Regions from separate parts of the Mesorhizobium sp. WSM4850 genome, predicted to be linked through region 3. Evidence: predicted binding sites of a transcription regulator. Region 3 holds the regulator's gene; each other region holds the start of a gene.
What was found. The regulator PhoB, encoded in region 3, activates phosphate uptake and scavenging genes when phosphate is short. The targets are predictions, from matches to a motif close to TGTCATNNANCTGTCAT.
Positions count from the first base shown of each region.

Region 1: pstS (phosphate ABC transporter substrate-binding protein PstS) is a predicted target of PhoB. The motif match lies at 1,506-1,522, and genes of this name have one in related genera.
Region 2: AC0L2Z_RS11300 (ceramide glucosyltransferase) is a predicted target of PhoB. The motif match lies at 1,640-1,656, and genes of this name have one in related genera.

Region 1 is NZ_JBVVPV010000039.1:15,606-18,879, reverse strand. It holds gene AC0L2Z_RS27245 (NfeD family protein) at 1-257, opposite strand, end outside; gene AC0L2Z_RS27240 (2OG-Fe(II) oxygenase) at 442-1,182, shown strand; gene pstS (phosphate ABC transporter substrate-binding protein PstS) at 1,641-2,726, shown strand; gene AC0L2Z_RS27230 (Na/Pi cotransporter family protein) at 2,814-3,274, shown strand, end outside.
Region 2 is NZ_JBVVPV010000008.1:82,104-85,377, reverse strand. It holds gene AC0L2Z_RS11305 (O-succinylhomoserine sulfhydrylase) at 1-321, shown strand, start outside; gene AC0L2Z_RS11300 (ceramide glucosyltransferase) at 367-1,521, opposite strand; gene apaG (Co2+/Mg2+ efflux protein ApaG) at 1,779-2,171, shown strand; gene AC0L2Z_RS11290 (Hsp33 family molecular chaperone) at 2,373-3,274, opposite strand, start outside.
Region 3 is NZ_JBVVPV010000014.1:69,647-72,920, reverse strand. It holds gene pstB (phosphate ABC transporter ATP-binding protein PstB) at 1-403, shown strand, start outside; gene phoU (phosphate signaling complex protein PhoU) at 439-1,146, shown strand; gene phoB (phosphate regulon transcriptional regulator PhoB) at 1,163-1,852, shown strand; gene AC0L2Z_RS15945 (ROK family protein) at 2,121-3,274, opposite strand, start outside.

The DNA.
Region 1 (3,274 bases), on a different contig from region 3:
ATGATCTCACGCATGCTGGTGACCAACCCGCCCGGCGTGTTCATCTGCAGGATGAAAACCTCGGCGTTCCGTTCTGCGGCCACCGCCAGCGCTTCCTCGAACTGCATGGCGCTCGCCGGACCGATGGCGCCGTCTATCTCGATGCGCAGCGCAGTCCTCCCTTGGCCGTTTGCTTCTCCTGTTGCTGCGGAAGAAGAACAAACAGCCACAGCGGCTACAAAAGCCGCGGCAATCAGGGCTACACGCGCGAGTTTCACGCTCAAAGCTCCCTATCAGGGATATGGGCTCGATTTTGCCAAAATCCATGCTGCGTCGCGGCGGTGAAGCTGATCCATGGCAACCTTGCGTTGTGCCTAAACCGGTTGGCAGGAAACGGGTGGTTTGTGTGCGCTGCTTCACCCATCTGATGGCAGAAGCCGATGAAGCCAGAGGAGCAGAGCTATGACCATGCACACGGTTCCAGCAGCAGCGGTCCGATCGGCGGAAGCGCGCGTCGCCGGATATGACTGGCAGGCACTGGCCGAGGAGATGAGCTTCTATGGCTGCGCGGTGATGGAAAAGCTGCTGACACCAGAAGAATGCCGGGAGATCGCCGGGCTGTATCCCGACGAAAGCCATTTCCGCAGCCATGTCCACATGGCGCGGCACGGCTTCGGCAAGGGCGAGTACCGCTATTTCCGCTATCCCTTGCCCGAGCTGATCGGCGGCTTGCGCACCGCGCTCTATCCGCGCCTTGCCGCCGTCGCCAACGACTGGAACGAACGCATGGGCGTCGCGCAGCGCTACCCGGACGAACACGCCGCGTTCCTCAAGCAATGCCACGAGCAGGGCCAGACGCGGCCGACGCCGCTCCTGCTGCAATATGGTCCCGGCGACTTCAACTGCCTGCATCAGGATCTCTACGGCGAGCTTGCGTTCCCGCTGCAGGTGGCAATCCTGCTGTCCGAACCGGATAAGGATTTCACCGGCGGCGAGTTCGTGCTGACCGAACAGCGCCCGCGCATGCAGAGCCGCGCCGAGGTGGTGCCGCTGCGCCAGGGCGACGCAGTCGCCTTCGCGGTCCACAATCGTCCGGTCCAGGGCAGCAAAGGCAGCTACCGCGTCAATCTCAGGCACGGCGTCAGCCGGATTCGCTCCGGCCTGCGCCATACCGTCGGCATTATCTTCCACGACGCGAAATAGGGCTGTCCCTGCGTGGAGGCGACCAGCAACTTCGTGCCAAGGGGATCAGTTGTCGGAGTCGGCGCCGCCCCTCATCGCCCTGCCGGGCACTTCTCCCCGTGTGACGGGGAGAAGGGACTGGTCGCACCGTGGCGGATATTCTGCAACGCTGGTGATTGGCGAAACCATCGATGAGAGCGCCCCTCTCCCCGTCACTATACGGGGAGAGGGTGCCGGCAGGCAGGTGAGGGGCAGCGCAAAGCTGAAGCGATTGGCTGCCGAACAATTCTTCAGGCAACCGCGGCAATCGCGGAAAAATAAAAAATCTCACCCGCAAAGATCTTTGTCATCCGATCGTTAACCAAGGTTCATACGGTGAGCGATGTTGTTTCTCTGACGGCGTTCGTTCGCCGGGCGGATGACTGTCGATATCTGCCAAGACTGAAAAGTAGCTATTTGTTCGCGCGTCGGGGGTCGCCATGATGTTTCCAGCAAGCTTTGCATCACTGCGGCGCAAATCGGCGAAGATAAGCGGCGCCATCGCGCTTGCTGTTGGCTTGATGGTCGGGGCCGCTGCGCAGGCTGAGCCTATCCGCGGCGCCGGATCGACACTGGCCGCCCCGATCATCGGCAAATGGGCAACGGCCTACGAGAGCGCCCGCGCCGACGGCGGGGACTATGTCTCGCCCGACTGGAAGGTCGACTACGAAATCGTTGGCTCGCTCGCCGGCGTTCTGCGTCTCGACCAGCCGGACATCGACTTTGCCGCGACGGATGCGCCGATCAATGCCGCCGAACTTGGGAAAGCTGGCCGCCAGCAGTTTCCGATCGTGATGGGCGCCATCGCCGTCGTCGTCAATCTCGACGGCATCGGCCCGGGAAGCCTTCGCCTGACGGGGCCGGTGCTGGCCGACATCTATCTGGGCAAGATCCAGTCATGGTCCGATCCCGCGATCAAGGCGGTGAATCCGGACCTGACGCTGCCCGATCTCAGGATCAGCGTTGTTCACCGCAAGGATGGCTCCGGCTCGACCTTTGTCTTCACCGAATACCTGTCGGCGGTCAGCGGGGAGTGGAAGGCCAAATACGGCGCCAATACACTGATCTCGTGGCCGCTCGGCACTGACGCGGAAGGCACACAGAACCTTATTCAAACCGTGCACGACACGAAGGGCGCGATCGCCTATGCCGAATCCGGCCAGGCCCAGCGCGCCAACCTTGCCTATGCGCTGATCGAGAACAAATCCGGCAAGTTCGTCAAGCCGGAGCCGGAGGGCGTGCAGGCTGCCGCGACATCGATCGACTGGGCGCAAACGACCGACTTCTTCGCTTCGCTGACCGATCGTAACGGCGATGCCGCCTATCCGATCAGCACGGCGGTGTTCGCGGTCGTTCAGGTCTCGGGCCGTTCGGAACATCGCTATCGCCGCGTGCACGACCTTTTCCGGCTCGCCTTCGCGCACGGCGCGGATGACGCCGCCGCGCTCGGCTACGTGCCGCTGCCGAAGGCGCTGGTCGCCCGGATCGAGCAATACTGGGCAGGGCAGGAGCCCGTCGGAAACTGAGCGGAACAACCAGGCTGCTGCTTGGCGCAGCGCCTGAACTGAACGTCATATCGCGCCGTGATGGCGGCTTGTTGGGGACTGCGTGACATGGACATCGATATCTTCAAGGACATCCTCGTGCCGGTGATCGGCGGGTTGGGCATCTTCATGCTCGGCCTCGACTTCATGGCCAACGGCATCCAGGCGCTGTCGGTCAACCGGATGCGCGCCTTTCTCGCCAGGGCCGCCGGAACGCCGATCAAGGGCGTGCTGGCGGGAACGCTGATCACCGGCGTCATCCAGTCGTCGACGGCGATGAGCGTCATGGTCGTCGGCCTGGTCAATGCCGGCGTCATCGCGCTTCGACCGGCGATCAGCGTGATCATGGGCGCCAATATCGGCACCACGCTCGGCAACGGGCTCATCGCCCTGCCGCTCGGTCCGCTCGGACTGATCCTGGCCGGCGTGTTCTCGCTGATTTACTGCTTTGCCAAAAGCGAGAAGGTCAAGAACATAGCGCTTGCCGGCATGGGCTTCGCGCTGATCTTTTATGGCCTCAACCTGATGAC
Region 2 (3,274 bases), on a different contig from region 3:
CCCGGCCGCGCCGATCACCCGCAGGCGGCGATCGTCAAGAAGCAGATGTCGGGCGGCTCGACGCTGATCTGCCTCGACGTCAAGGGGGGCAAGCAGGCGGCCTTCGCCTTCCAGAACGCGCTCGATGTCGTGCTGATCTCCAACAATCTCGGTGACGCCAAGAGCCTGATCACCCATCCGGCGACGACGACACACAAGAATCTGAGCGACGAGGCGCGGGCCGAACTTGGCATCGGGCCAGGCACGCTCAGGCTGTCCGTCGGACTGGAGGACACTGACGACTTGCTCGAAGACATCGAGCAGGCCTTAGCCGCCAGATAGGGATACGCGCCGAACTGCTGCGCTCTGATCTGCAAAGCGGCGCGGTCAGGCGCCCGACGGCGACTCTTCCAATTCCGCAACGGCGCTGGTTTGGATGGTCATCGTGTTGCCGCGCCAGTCGACGGCACCGCTGAGCCAGCCGCGCACCCAGATGGCGGGAAGCATCACGTCCCGCGCAACCATCGCCGGGATCATGCGCAGCGACAGGTGCCAGCCCTTGGCCGAGGCGAGAGCGCATTCCGGCAGATAGGCGACTATCAGCACGGCGACGGCGGTAGCCGGCAGGCTGAAACCGGCGCCTGCTGCCGCAACCAGCGCCAGCACCAGCGGCGGCGCCGCTCCGATCAGGATCTCGGGCGCGAAGAACAGTGGGAATGTGACGCGACGCAGGCGTGCCCAGCGGGCCTGGCGCGACCAGATTTCGCCAAATGTGCGCAAGCCGAGCGGCTGCTCGAACGGCGAGGCAACGAGATTGACGCGCAGTCCGAGCCCGTTGACAAGCTTGGTCGCAGCGGCATCCTCGGCAATCTCCGCAGCAAGCGCACGGATGCCGCCATTGGCGTCGAGCAATGGCTTGTTCCACAGCATGCTCTTGCCCTGGGCAAAACCGAGGCCGAGCGCCTCGCCGGTATATTGCCAGCGCGCCTGCAGCGTATTGAGGAAAGCGCATTCGACCTCCGCCCAGATCCCGTCCGGCCGCGAGCCGATCGGCGTCGAGCAGACGAGGCCGGTGTCCTGCCGCCATGCCGTCATCAGATGCTGGACATAGTCCCTCCGCATCAGGACGTTGGAATCGGCAAGGACGACCCAGTGGTGGCGCGCGGCCTCCCAGCCCTTCACGCAATTGTTGAGTTTCGGATTGCCGCTGATGCGGTCGTCGCCGACGAGCAGCCGGGCCGGCACGGCCGGAAAGCGGGCGATCGCATCGGTGATCCGCCCGACCACCGGGTCGTCGGCATGGGCGACGCAGAAGATGAGCTCATAGTGCGGCCAGTCGAGCGAGAAGGCGCGCTCGAGCGTCTCCTCGGTAAACGGCTCGACGCCGCGCGACGGCACGACGATCGACACCGGCGGCGCCTTGGCGGCTGGCGGCGTGATCCTGCCAGGCCGCTTCAGCTTCAACGAAGCGAGCAGGATGCTGGCGAGATTGACAACAAGCAGAACTATGGAAAGCAAGGCGGCTGTGACTGTCAATTCCATCAATATCTGGTCGCTCCAGAAAAAACCGGCCGCATGAAGCCGTTTTCAACAGTTCGACAGAATGCTGAGTCGCCCGGCCCTGCACACCATCCCCGGCCCTGCACACCATCATTGTCACGTGTCACTTAAATGACATTGTTGTTCGGCACCTGCGCTTAACAAATTCGGGCAACGATGGCAGACACCGAGGCGACGCACCCCGTTGACCGAACTGCGGAGAGGGTCGAATGTTCCGTCTGCATAGTGTGGAGTGATTTATGTACAGCGCCCTCACGCGCGACATCGAAGTGCAGGTCAGGCCGTTCTATCTGGAAGATCGCTCCGACCCTTCGGAGAACCGCTATGTCTGGGGCTACCAGGTGACCATCGACAACCAGTCGGATGAATTCGTGCAGCTTCTGTCGCGCTACTGGCAGATCACCGACGGCACCGGCCGGGTCGAGGAGGTGCGCGGCGCCGGCGTTGTCGGCGACCAGCCTGAACTCAATCCAGGCGACAGTTATCAGTATACGTCTGGCTGCCCACTCTCGACGCCATCCGGCATCATGGTCGGCCACTACACGATGCGCAACAAGCGGGGCGAAACGTTCGACGTCGCCATCCCCGCCTTTTCGCTCGACCTGCCGGGCACGCGGCGGACGGTGAACTGAGAGAGATAGATGGCCGGAAGGTCGTGCTGCCCCTCATCCGCCTGCCGGCACCTTCTCCCCGTATAGTGAACGGGGAAAAGGGAACCCATCTATCTATCAACTGGACAACCTGTCGCAACGCTGGCGCCCCCTCTCCCCGTTCTTCACGGGGAGACGGTAAGGGTGAGGGGCAGCGCCAACGCTTCGTCGGTGATTTCAATTCTATTGAGCCGCAGCAAATTCCGCCGGGTCGAAGTCATATTGCTTCGAGCAGAATTCGCAGGCGACGTGAATGCCGCCATCCTCGGTGCTGTCCCTGATCTCGTCGGCGGAGAAGCCTCCGAGAATGCCGCGGATCTTCTCCCTGGAGCATGAGCACTGGTCGGCTACCGGCACGCCGCCGAAGACGCGCACGCCGTGCTCGTGGAACAGCCGGTAAAGCAACCGCTCGGCGCCGATCGTCGGGTCGATCAGTTCCGTCGGCTCGATGGTGCCAAGCAACGCGAGCAGTTCCTGCCAGGAATTGTCGGCCGGATCATGGATCTCCTCGCGCGGATCGCCGTCGCCACCCGGAAGGTCGGGCACGCGCATGCGTTCGGGCGATTGCGGCAGGAACTGCGCCAGGATGCCGCCGGCGCGCCATTGCTCGCGGGCACCGCCGATGCCGGGCGTCAACAGCTTGGCCACCGAAAGCCTGAGATCGGTCGGGATCTGCTCCGACTGCCGGAAATAGGTGCGCGCGGCCTCCTCGAGCGTCTCGCCGTCGAGCTGGACGATGCCCTGATAGCGCTGCGTGTGGGCGCCCTGGTCGATGGTCAGCGCCAGGACACCGCTGCCAAGCAGCGTCCGCTGCGAGGTCTCGCCGGCAGACGTCAGTGCCTCCAGCCGGTCGGCGTCGAAGCGGGCATAGGCACGCAGCGCATGCGGCGTGGAAAAATCCGCCACCAGCATGTCGACCGGCCCGTCGGTGCGGGTCTGCAGGATGAACTTGCCTTCGAATTTGAGCGAGGTGCCGAGCAGCACCGTCAGCACGCAAGCTTCCGCCAGCAGGCGGGCGACCGGCTCGGGATAGTCATGCCGACCGAGGATCGCGTCGAGCATCGGCCCGAGCTGGACGGTACGGC
Region 3 (3,274 bases):
CGAGTTGGACGGCATCGTCGAATCGAGCCTGAAGAAGGCCGGCCTGTTCAACGAGGTCAAGGATCGCCTACTCGAGTCGGGTACTGGCCTGTCCGGCGGACAGCAGCAGCGCCTGTGCATCGCGCGCGCCATCGCCGTGTCGCCGGAAGTGATCCTGATGGACGAGCCCTGTTCGGCGCTCGATCCGATCGCCACCGCCCGCGTCGAGGAACTGATCGACGAACTGCGCCAGAACTATACGATCGTCATCGTCACCCATTCGATGCAGCAGGCGGCGCGCGTGTCGCAACGCACGGCGATGTTCCATCTCGGCTATCTGGTCGAGGAGGGCGCGACCGACAAGATGTTCACCAACCCCGACGACAAGCGCACCCAGGACTACATCACCGGCCGGTTCGGCTGAGCGGTCCGGCGAATTTCGAACACGAGGACAGCACCATGGGTGAACACACCGTCGCATCTTTCGACGAGGAACTGGAGCACATCGACCGGCTGATCCGCGACATGGACGAGCTCGCCGCCGCAATGGTAGCGGCCTCGATCCGCGCGCTGCTTGCGTCGGACAATGCGATGGCGCAGCGCGTCGTCTCGGACGACGCCATCATGGATGCGCGGCAGCGCGAACTCGATGACAGCGCCATCACGCTGATCGCCAAGCGGCAGCCGATGGCGCAGGATCTGCGCGCCGTGGTTGGCGCAATCCGCATGGCTGGCGATCTCGAGCGCATCGGCGATCTGGCCAAGAACATAGCCAAGCGGGTCAGCGCAGTCGGGCAGAGCGCGACGCCGCGGAATCTGTCGCACGGTATCGATGCGATGGCGGATCTCGTTCTTGTGCAGCTGCGCGGCGTGGTCGAGCACTATGTGTCGCGCGATGCCGGCGCGTTGAAGGAACTGCGCGCCGACGACCAGAAGATCGACGTGAAATACACGGCGGTTTTTCGCGAGCTCCTGACCTACATGATGGAGGATCCGCGCAACATCACCGCCTGCACGCACCTTCTGTTCTGCGCCAAGAATCTCGAGCGTATCGGCGATCACGTCACCAACATCGCCGAAAACGCCTACTTTGTCGTGACCGGGCAGCAATTGCCGGCGGATCGCCCGAAGCTCGACGAAACGACGATGTCGGCGCCGGCGACATGACAGGAGTGACCGGCCGATGATCGCGCCGCGCATCATGGTGGTGGAGGATGAAGAGCCGCTGGGCGTCCTCCTCCGTTATAATCTGGAATCCGAAGGCTATCAGGTCGAGGTGGTGACGCGCGGCGACGAGGCCGAAATCCGGCTGCAGGAAAACGTGCCCGATCTTTTGGTGCTCGACTGGATGGTGCCGGCGGTTTCCGGCATCGAGCTTTGCCGGCGGCTTCGGGTGCGCCCCGAAACCGAGCGGCTGCCGATCATCATGCTGACCGCGCGCGGCGAGGAGAGCGACCGGGTGCGCGGCCTTTCGACCGGAGCCGACGACTATCTGGTCAAGCCGTTCTCGACACCGGAATTCATGGCCAGGGTCAAGGCGCTGCTGCGCCGCGCCAAGCCGGAAGTGCTGTCCAGCGTGCTCAAGGTCGGCGACATCATGCTCGATCGTGAATCGCACCGGGTCTATCGCAAGAAGAGCGAGATCCGGCTCGGGCCGACCGAATTCCGGCTGCTCGAATTCATGATGCGCCACCCGGGCCGGGTCTTCTCGCGCAGTCAGTTGCTCGACAATGTCTGGGGCGAGACGATCTACATCGACGAGCGCACGGTGGACGTCCATGTCGGCCGGTTGCGCAAGGCGGTCAACAATGGTCGCATGCCCGATGTCATCCGAACCATCCGCGGCGCCGGCTATGCGATCAGGGAAGACTAGCTAGGGATGTGCTGATATTCAGGTGATGCCGGCCTGCGAACGGCTGATACCGCGCTTACCTACAGCGCCGCGCGCCCTGTTGGGCACGCAAAGGACGCTGTAGAACTTTGATTTTGCGCACGACCTTTCCGAAATCGATCTCGATTTCGGGGTCATGCGCGGGCTCACGTACCCAAAAGTACGCTCCGCTCCGGTTCTCGGAACCCACCATTCTCGACTCGGCCTGACCTGAATCTCAACACACCCCAAGTCGCGACCCGGGAATCCTTCAAGCCACGTTCTTTCCGACCGAGCCGGCTCGTGCCTGGATGCTCGGCGCGAAAATCTCCTGGTCGACGAAGCTTAGCGCCCGCATGGCACAGCCTTCGCGGATCAGCGGCAACTCGTTCGGCTCGGTGTCGAAGGAAATCGAACCCGAATGCTGGCCGCCGGCGGTCTGGGCGATGGCCTCGCGCAGGGCCGGCTCGATCAGGTCGAAGGCGGCAGCGCTGGCGCCGACCATGGCCACCGGCGCCGGATCGATCAGCGCAAACAGGCTGCCGAGCCCGAAGCCGAGCGCCTCGCCGGCCTTGCGGTAGGCTTCGCGCTCCGGTCCGTCCATCTCGCGCGCCCGGGCCGCCAAGGCCCGCATCTCGGCGTCGCTGACATCGGCGACCGGCTCGGCGTTGTCGCTCAATTGCCTTGCATTGCGCCAGATGGCGTAGTTGCCGGCATAAGCCTCGACGCAGCCGCGCCGCCCGCAGCGGCAAAGCGCGCCGCCCGGCCGATGGATCATGTGGCCGAATTCGCCGCCTGAGGAGTGGGTGCCGGTGAACAGCTCGCCCTTCAGCACCAGCCCCATACCGATGCCGTGCGAGAGCAGGATGGCGATGAAATCGTCGCGGTAGCGATCCGGGTGGCGCCAGCGCAGCGCCACGGCCATCATGTTGCAGTCGTTCTCCATGATGGCCGGGATGCCGAACTCGCGTTCCAGAATGTCGGCGAAGGCGATGTTCGTCTGCGGCGTGATCGGCGACCACAACATGGCGCGCGCGTGGGAATCGGTGATGCCCTGGATCGCCAGCGCGATGCGGGCGACACTTTGGACATCGAGGTCGGGATCTTCGAGCCGGCGCCGGACGATGGCGACACATTCGCCGATCAGCGCGTCACGCGACATGGTCAGCGTGTCCAGCCGGCGCTGTTCCTCGGCGACCACTTGTCCGGCATAATCGATGACGGCGACCGACAGGAAATTCAGCGACAACACGACGGCCAACACCGCAGCGGCTTGCGGATTGAGGCTGAGGCCGACCTGCGGCCGGCCGCGTTTCAGCGAAACCGTCTCGCTCGCCTTGCTCTCGGCCAGGATGCCTTCCTGGATCAGGTCGGCAGAGATCGCCGATATGGTCGAATGGCTGAGGCCGGTGGTCGCGGCGATCT